2 linked regions of the Azospirillum brasilense genome follow. The protein of the gene in region 2 interacts with the protein of the main gene of each other region in a pairwise test. Links are inferred from orthologs where the notes say so. Each region holds a gene or a part of one and is shown on either strand. Other genes may lie near its edges. The genes, in order: nifS and AMK58_RS15540.

Region 1 (3,150 bases), on a different replicon or contig from region 2:
CCGTAGAGCACCTTCAGCGACACCACCACCTCCTCCAGCGGGGCGTTGCCGGCGCGCTCGCCCAGCCCGTTGACGGTGGTGTTGACGTGGGTCGCCCCGCCCAGCACGGCGGCCAGCGAGTTGGCGTTGGCGAGGCCGAGGTCGTCGTGGGCGTGGATCTCGATCTCCAGGTCGGTGGCCCGGCGCAGCCGTTCAATGCAGGCGCGCGTCTGGAAGGGATCGAGCACGCCCAGCGTGTCGGCGAAGCGGAAGCGGCGGGCGCCGGCCTCTTGCGCCACGGTCGCGGCGGCGATCAGGAAATCCATGTCGGCGCGCGAGGAGTCCTCGCCGCCCAGGCTGACCTCCAGCCCGTGGTCGCGGGCCGTCTTGACCTTGCGTTCGATCTCGGCGAGAGCCCAGGCGCGGCTGCGCTTCAGCTTCTTGGTAATGTGGATGTCGGAGACGGGCATCGACAGGTTGACGGTGCCGACCCGGCAGTCGAGCGCCGCCTTCAGGTCGGTGTCGTGCATGCGGCACCAGACCATCAGCCGCGCCTTCAGCCCCAGCGCGGCCACGGCGCGGATGCCTTCGCGCTCCTCCGGCCCCATGGCGGGGATGCCGATCTCAAGCTCCGGCACGCCGGCCTCGTCGAGCGCGCGGGCGATGGCGATCTTCTCGTCCAACGTGAAGGCGACCCCCGCCGTCTGCTCCCCGTCGCGCAGCGTCGTGTCGTTGATGATGGTGGAACCGGCCATCGGCATTCGGTCACATCCTCAATCTGAGCGTAATCGGCGGTGGGTCTTGCCCCCACCCTAACCCTCCCCCGCTTCGCAGGGGAGGGGATCAAGGCCCTCTCCTGCGAAGCGGGGGAGGGAGGGGACCCACGCAGTGGGGAGGGTGGGGGCATCGGAGCCAGAAGGTGTGTCGCAGACCGGGCCAGGGAACCGCGTCCCGGCGGGTGTCGTCGGGCGGGTTGCCGGGGCGCGGGCCCGGCCCGGCCTGCGATCTCGGTGTTACGAATAAATATTTCTACGAATAGACTGGGGCGAACTCCTTCGGGGCGCCCGCCTGCGACCAGTAGGGCGACAGCGAGCGCAGCTTCGCGATGATGCCGGGAACCACCGCGATCACCCGGTCGATCTCCTCCTCGGTCGTCTCCCGCGACAGGGAGAAGCGGGTGGCGCCGTGGGCGGCGGTGTAGGGCACGCCCATCGCCCGCATCACGTGGCTCGGCTCCAGCGACCCGGAGGTGCAGGCCGACCCCGACGAGGCGGCGATGTCGGCTTCGTTGAGCAGCAGGAGGATTGCCTCGCCCTCGATGTACTCGAAGGCGACGTTGCAGGTGTTGGGCAGGCGGTTGGCCGGGTTGCCGGTGACGAAGCAGTTGGGAACGGCGGCCAGGATGGCCTGCTCCAGCTTGTCGCGCAGCGCCTTCACCCGCGTGTTCTCGTCGGTCATGTGCATGAGCGCGAGCTGTGCGGCCGCCCCCAGCCCGACGATGCCCGGCGCGTTCTCCGTGCCGGCGCGGCGCGAGCGCTCCTGGTGGCCGCCGCGCAGCATCGGGCGGAAGCGCAGGCCGCGCTTGACATAGAGCGCGCCGATGCCCTTGGGCGCGTGCAGCTTGTGGCCGGACAGCGACAGCATGTCCACCGCGCTGGTGGCGAGCGTCATCGGGATCTTGCCGACCGCCTGCACCGCGTCGGTGTGGAACACCGCCCCCGCCGCCTTGGCGAGCTGGGCCAGCTCCTCGATCGGGAAGATCGTCCCGGTCTCGTTGTTCGCCCACATGATCGAGACGATGGCGACGTCCGGCCCCAGCGCCGCCTTGTAGGCGTCGAGGTCGAGGTTGCCCCGGTTGTCGACGCCGATGCGGTGGACGGTGTAGCCGCGCTTCTTCTCCAGATAGTCGCACAGCGCCAGGACGGCGGGGTGCTCGACCACGCTGGTGACGATGCTCTTCTTCTTCGGATAGGCCTCCAGCGTGGACAGGATGGCGGTGTTGTCGCTCTCCGTGCCGCCGGAGGTGAAGACGATCTCGCTGTCATGGGCGGCGCCGAGCAGCGCCTGCACCTGCTTGCGCGCCCATTCGATCTTGCCGCCCACCGCGGCGCCGAAGCCGTGCATGGAGGAAGGGTTGCCGAACTGCTCGGTGAACAGCGGCAGCATCTCCGCCAGCACGTCCGGATCGACGCGGGTGGTGGCGTTGTTGTCGAGGTAGATTCCCTGTGCGGTCATGGCTCAGGCCCCCACCGGCAGGAGGGAGGCGGGCTTGACGCGGACGAACTCGCCCAGCGCCTCGACCAGCTTGGCCTGCACGCCCATCATGGTGCCGGCGGACTGCGAACAGCCGGAGCAGGCGCCGGTCAGCCGGACGTAGATGTCCTTGCCGTCGATGTCGACCAGCTCCACGTCGCCGCCGTCGCGCTGGATCTGCGGGCGCAGCTCCTCGATGGCGAACATGATCTTCTGCATGCGCTGCACGTTCGTGAGCTTGGCCGGGGCGGCCTCGGCCTTCGGGGCCAGCGGCTTGATGGCGTCCAGCCCGACCGTGCCGGGGGCGTGGGGCTTGGGCGGGGCCAACGCGCCGGTCTTGGCGAGCACGGCCTCCAGCACCTCCTCGATCTTCTCGTGGCAGGTCTGGCAGGAACCGCCGGCCTTGGTGTAGTGGGTGACCTCCTCCAGCGTGGTCAGGCTGTTGACGGTCACCGCGCGTTCGATCATCGCCGCGTCGATGCCGAAGCACTTGCAGACCAACTCGCCTTCCTCGTGGTCGTCGACCCAGTCCTCGCCCTTGAAGTTGGCGATGGCGGCGCGGAGCGCCTCGGCACCCATGACCGAACAGTGCATCTTCTCCGGCGGCAGGCCGCCCAGATACTCGGCGATGTCGCGGTTGGTGACGGCCAGCGCCTCGTCCACCGTCTTGCCGATGATCATCTCCGTCAGCGCCGACGAGGACGCGATGGCCGAGCCGCAGCCGAAGGTCTGGAACTTCGCGTCCTCGATGACCTGGCTGTCGGGGTTGACCTTCATCATCAGCTTCAGGGCGTCGCCGCAGGTGATCGACCCGACCTCGCCCACGGCGTTCGCCTCATCCAACGCGCCGGCGTTCTTCGGGTTGAAGAAGTGTTCCTTGACCTTGTCGGTGTAGTTCCACATGACGCCTTGCCTTTC
Region 2 (3,102 bases):
CGCCGAACAGCGCCGCGGACTGGCACACCAGGAAGGGACGCAGCCGCTTGCCGCCGTTCAGGCAGCCGTAGCGCATCGCCTCCAGCACACGCGATTCGGGGAGGTCGGTCGTCGGCAGGAGGTGCAGGATCGCACGCTCCACATCGGCGGCCATGTCGGCCATGGCTGTCTTGAGGTCGGTCTGCACGTCAGTCGATCCGGGCGGGTTCGGTGCCGAGGGTGCCATCGGCGGCAACGGTGATGCGGTCGATCTTGGCCTGGGCCTCCCGCAGCTTCGCCTCGCAATGCCGCTTCAGCGCGGTGCCGCGCTCGTAGGAGGAGATCGCGTCGTCGAGCTTGCCGCGCCCGTCCTCGAGTTGGCGGACGATGCGCTCAAGCTCGGCCAACGCGTCCTCGAAGCTGAGGGCGGCGATGTCGGGGGGAATGTTAGCGAGGTCAGCCATGATCCATCCGGCCAATGATCCATACGATGGGGTGCCCGCGATGGGACCGAGAACCGAAATTATGGCTCAGCCCCCAAATGCGCAAGGCCCGCGGCGGGCGTATCACGCTCCCACCACGGGCCTAGCCGGAAGAATCGGCCGGAAGAATCGGAAAGCTCAGCAATACATCAATTCGCGCACATGCGCCGCGGTGGCCGTGGCCAGGGCGCGCAGGTTGTAGCCGCCCTCCAGAACCGACACGATGCGGGCGCCGCAATGGGTGCGGGCCAGATCGCCCAGCTTGCGGGTGGCCCAGGCGAAGTCGTCATCGGTCAAATGCAGCCCGGCCAGCGGGTCGCGGGAATGAGCGTCGAATCCGGCGGAGATGATCAACAGGTCCGGTTTGAAATGGTCGATGGCCGGCAGAATGATGTGGGTCATCGCGTGCCGGAACTCCGGCGAGCCGGACATGGCGGCGAGCGGCGCGTTGACGCAGTTGCCGTACTCGCCCTTCTCGCCCGCGTCGCCCGTGCCGGGATAGAGCGGCGACTGGTGGGTGGAGCAATAGAGCAGGTCCGGGTCCCGCTGGAAAATGTCCTGCGTGCCGTTGCCGTGGTGCACGTCGAAATCCATCACCGCAACCCGCTGCAGCCCATGCGCCGCCCGCGCGTGGTAGGCGCCGACCGCGGCGTTGTTGAACAGGCAGAAGCCCATAGCCTTGTCATGCTCGGCATGGTGCCCCGGCGGGCGCACGGCGCAGAAGGCGTTGCGCGAATGGCCCGATGCCACCGCGTCCACCGCCGCGACCACCGCCCCGGCGGCGCGCAGCGCGGCTTCGCCGGAGCCGGGGGACATCACCGTGTCGGCGTCGATGCCCGCGTGCTCCTGCTCCGGCACCAGGGCCAGGATGCGCTCGACATGCTCCCGCGGGTGCGCGCGGGACAGCTGCTCGAAAGTGGCGAGCGGCGCCTCCTGCCGTTCGAGCATGTAGAATTCTTCGGTTTCAAGTGCCGCCAGCACCGCACGAAGCCGGTCGGCGCATTCCGGATGGCCCAGCCCTGTGTCGTGGTCCAGGCAGGCGGCGTGGGTGAACAGGGTGGTGAACATGCTTTTCTGTCTTTTTCGTTCGTGTTCGAGGCATTTCCCTGCACCCATTCTTCCCGGATCGCTAATGAAAGTACAGGATGATTGCGGGGCTTATCGTCACATCCCCCAACCGCCGTCCCCACCCCCTTTGCGCGGGGGACGCGCAAGACGCCCCGTTTCGCGGCGCTGTCAGGCGTTGCGTTCGATCACGAAACGGAAGACGCCCCCCTCCTCCACGCTGGAGGCCAGCCGGTTGCCGGTGGCTTCGCAGAAGGCGGCGAAATCCTTGGGCGCGCTGGGGTCGGTCGCCTCGACGGTCAGCGTCGATCCGGGCGGCACCGTCTTCAGCGCCTTGCGCGCGCGCAGCACCGGCAGCGGGCATTGCAGCCCCTTGGCGTCGAGCGTCTGGTCGGCCATCGTTCCTTGCACTCCTTCGGGCACCGCCACGACAATTCCAGGCCGGGAGTCTAGAACGGCGGGGCGCGCGCCTCAACCCGTTGAACCGTGATTTCACCAGTTGGGGTTTCGCGGAACGGGGAACATTCTTTCGACTACGGGACATCCACGGGTAGACAGCGCGGTACACTCTTCCATATGATTGAACACGAACGATAAACGGCGGTGCTGCGGCGCAAAGGTTGGGCGCAACGGTTCGCTGTTGCTTGGCGCCGATGGAAACGGTCGTTTTATGAACATTGCCGATCTGCAGAGCAACGCACGGCGGGCCAGCACGCTGCTCAAGGCCATGAGCAACGAACGCCGCCTGCTCATCCTGTGCTACTTGACCGAGGGCGAGAAGTCGGTCGGCGAGCTGGAGGAACTGGTCGATCTCAGCCAGTCGGCCCTGTCCCAGCATCTGGCCCGCCTGCGCCGCGACAAGCTGGTGCGGACGCGCCGCGCCGCCCAGAACATTTATTACTCGCTGAACGGACACGAGGCGCAGACCATCATGGCGACGCTCCATGAGCTGTTCTGTGCGCCCATCGCCCGCAAGAAGGACGAGGAGTCCCCCACCTCCGCCGAAGAGCCCAGCAGCGCTTCGGCCTGAACGCGGTTCCTTCTCGGCTCAAGCCTTTCCGAAGAAGCGCCGCCCGAACAGAAGAACGGCCAGGGCCAGAACCAGCCAGCCCAGGATGAAGGCGCTGCCCCCGGTCGGGGCCGTCATGGCGAAGGAAAGCGGACCGCTGATCGCCGTGGCGTAAAGCGTCCCGCTGAAAAGCAGAATTCCGGCCACGAACAGCCACCCCGACAAGCGCAACGCCAAGCGCGCCGGGCCATCGGCGGTGCGCAGCAGAGCGACCAGGGCGACCAGGGCCAGGGCGTGCCACATCTGGTATTGCCCGGCCAGCCGGAACAGCTCCTGCCCCCGCGGATCACCGGTGAGCCCGTGGCTGGCGTAGGCTCCCGCCCCCACCGCGACGGCACCGTTCAGGGCCGCGAAGGCCACCCAGAGCCGATCAAGCAATCCCATATGTCCTCTCCACGCTGGCGTTCCCGCATTCCGCCTTTTGCGGGCGGCAGAAAAAGTTCGATCTCGTAACCAACTGGCCCACCCTTTGCTTAGCATGGGCAGGCCGGCCATCTTACCCCTCGG

Evidence for each region.
Region 1: the proteins of AMK58_RS15540 (region 2) and nifS interact in binary tests that used the Escherichia coli proteins (3 or more experiments, as listed by UniProt). The link is inferred for Azospirillum brasilense from one-to-one orthologs.

Annotation. Positions count from the first base shown.
Region 1 is NZ_CP012914.1:1,009,641-1,012,790, forward strand. The notes cover bases 112-2,945. They hold nifS (cysteine desulfurase NifS), read right to left. Parts: upstream 2,215-2,945; coding sequence 1,009-2,214; downstream 112-1,008. Other genes in these bases: nifV (homocitrate synthase), read right to left, coding at 112-740; nifU (Fe-S cluster assembly protein NifU), read right to left, coding at 2,218-2,945. Outside these bases: more of nifV, read right to left, coding at 1-111; more of nifU, read right to left, coding at 2,946-3,135. UniProt on the Escherichia coli protein: Master enzyme that delivers sulfur to a number of partners involved in Fe-S cluster assembly, tRNA modification or cofactor biosynthesis. Catalyzes the removal of elemental sulfur from cysteine to produce alanine.
Region 2 is NZ_CP012915.1:399,544-402,645, reverse strand. The notes cover bases 312-3,097. They hold AMK58_RS15540 (sulfurtransferase TusA family protein), read right to left. Parts: upstream 1,926-3,097; coding sequence 1,698-1,925; downstream 312-1,697. Other genes in these bases: AMK58_RS15530 (DUF423 domain-containing protein), read right to left, coding at 2,575-2,979; AMK58_RS15535 (ArsR/SmtB family transcription factor), read left to right, coding at 2,197-2,556; AMK58_RS15545 (histone deacetylase family protein), read right to left, coding at 600-1,529; AMK58_RS15550 (exodeoxyribonuclease VII small subunit), read right to left, coding at 312-443. Also shown: AMK58_RS15555 (polyprenyl synthetase family protein), read right to left, coding at 1-163; more of AMK58_RS15550, read right to left, coding at 189-311. UniProt on the Escherichia coli protein: Sulfur carrier protein involved in sulfur trafficking in the cell. Part of a sulfur-relay system required for 2-thiolation during synthesis of 2-thiouridine of the modified wobble base 5-methylaminomethyl-2-thiouridine (mnm(5)s(2)U) in tRNA.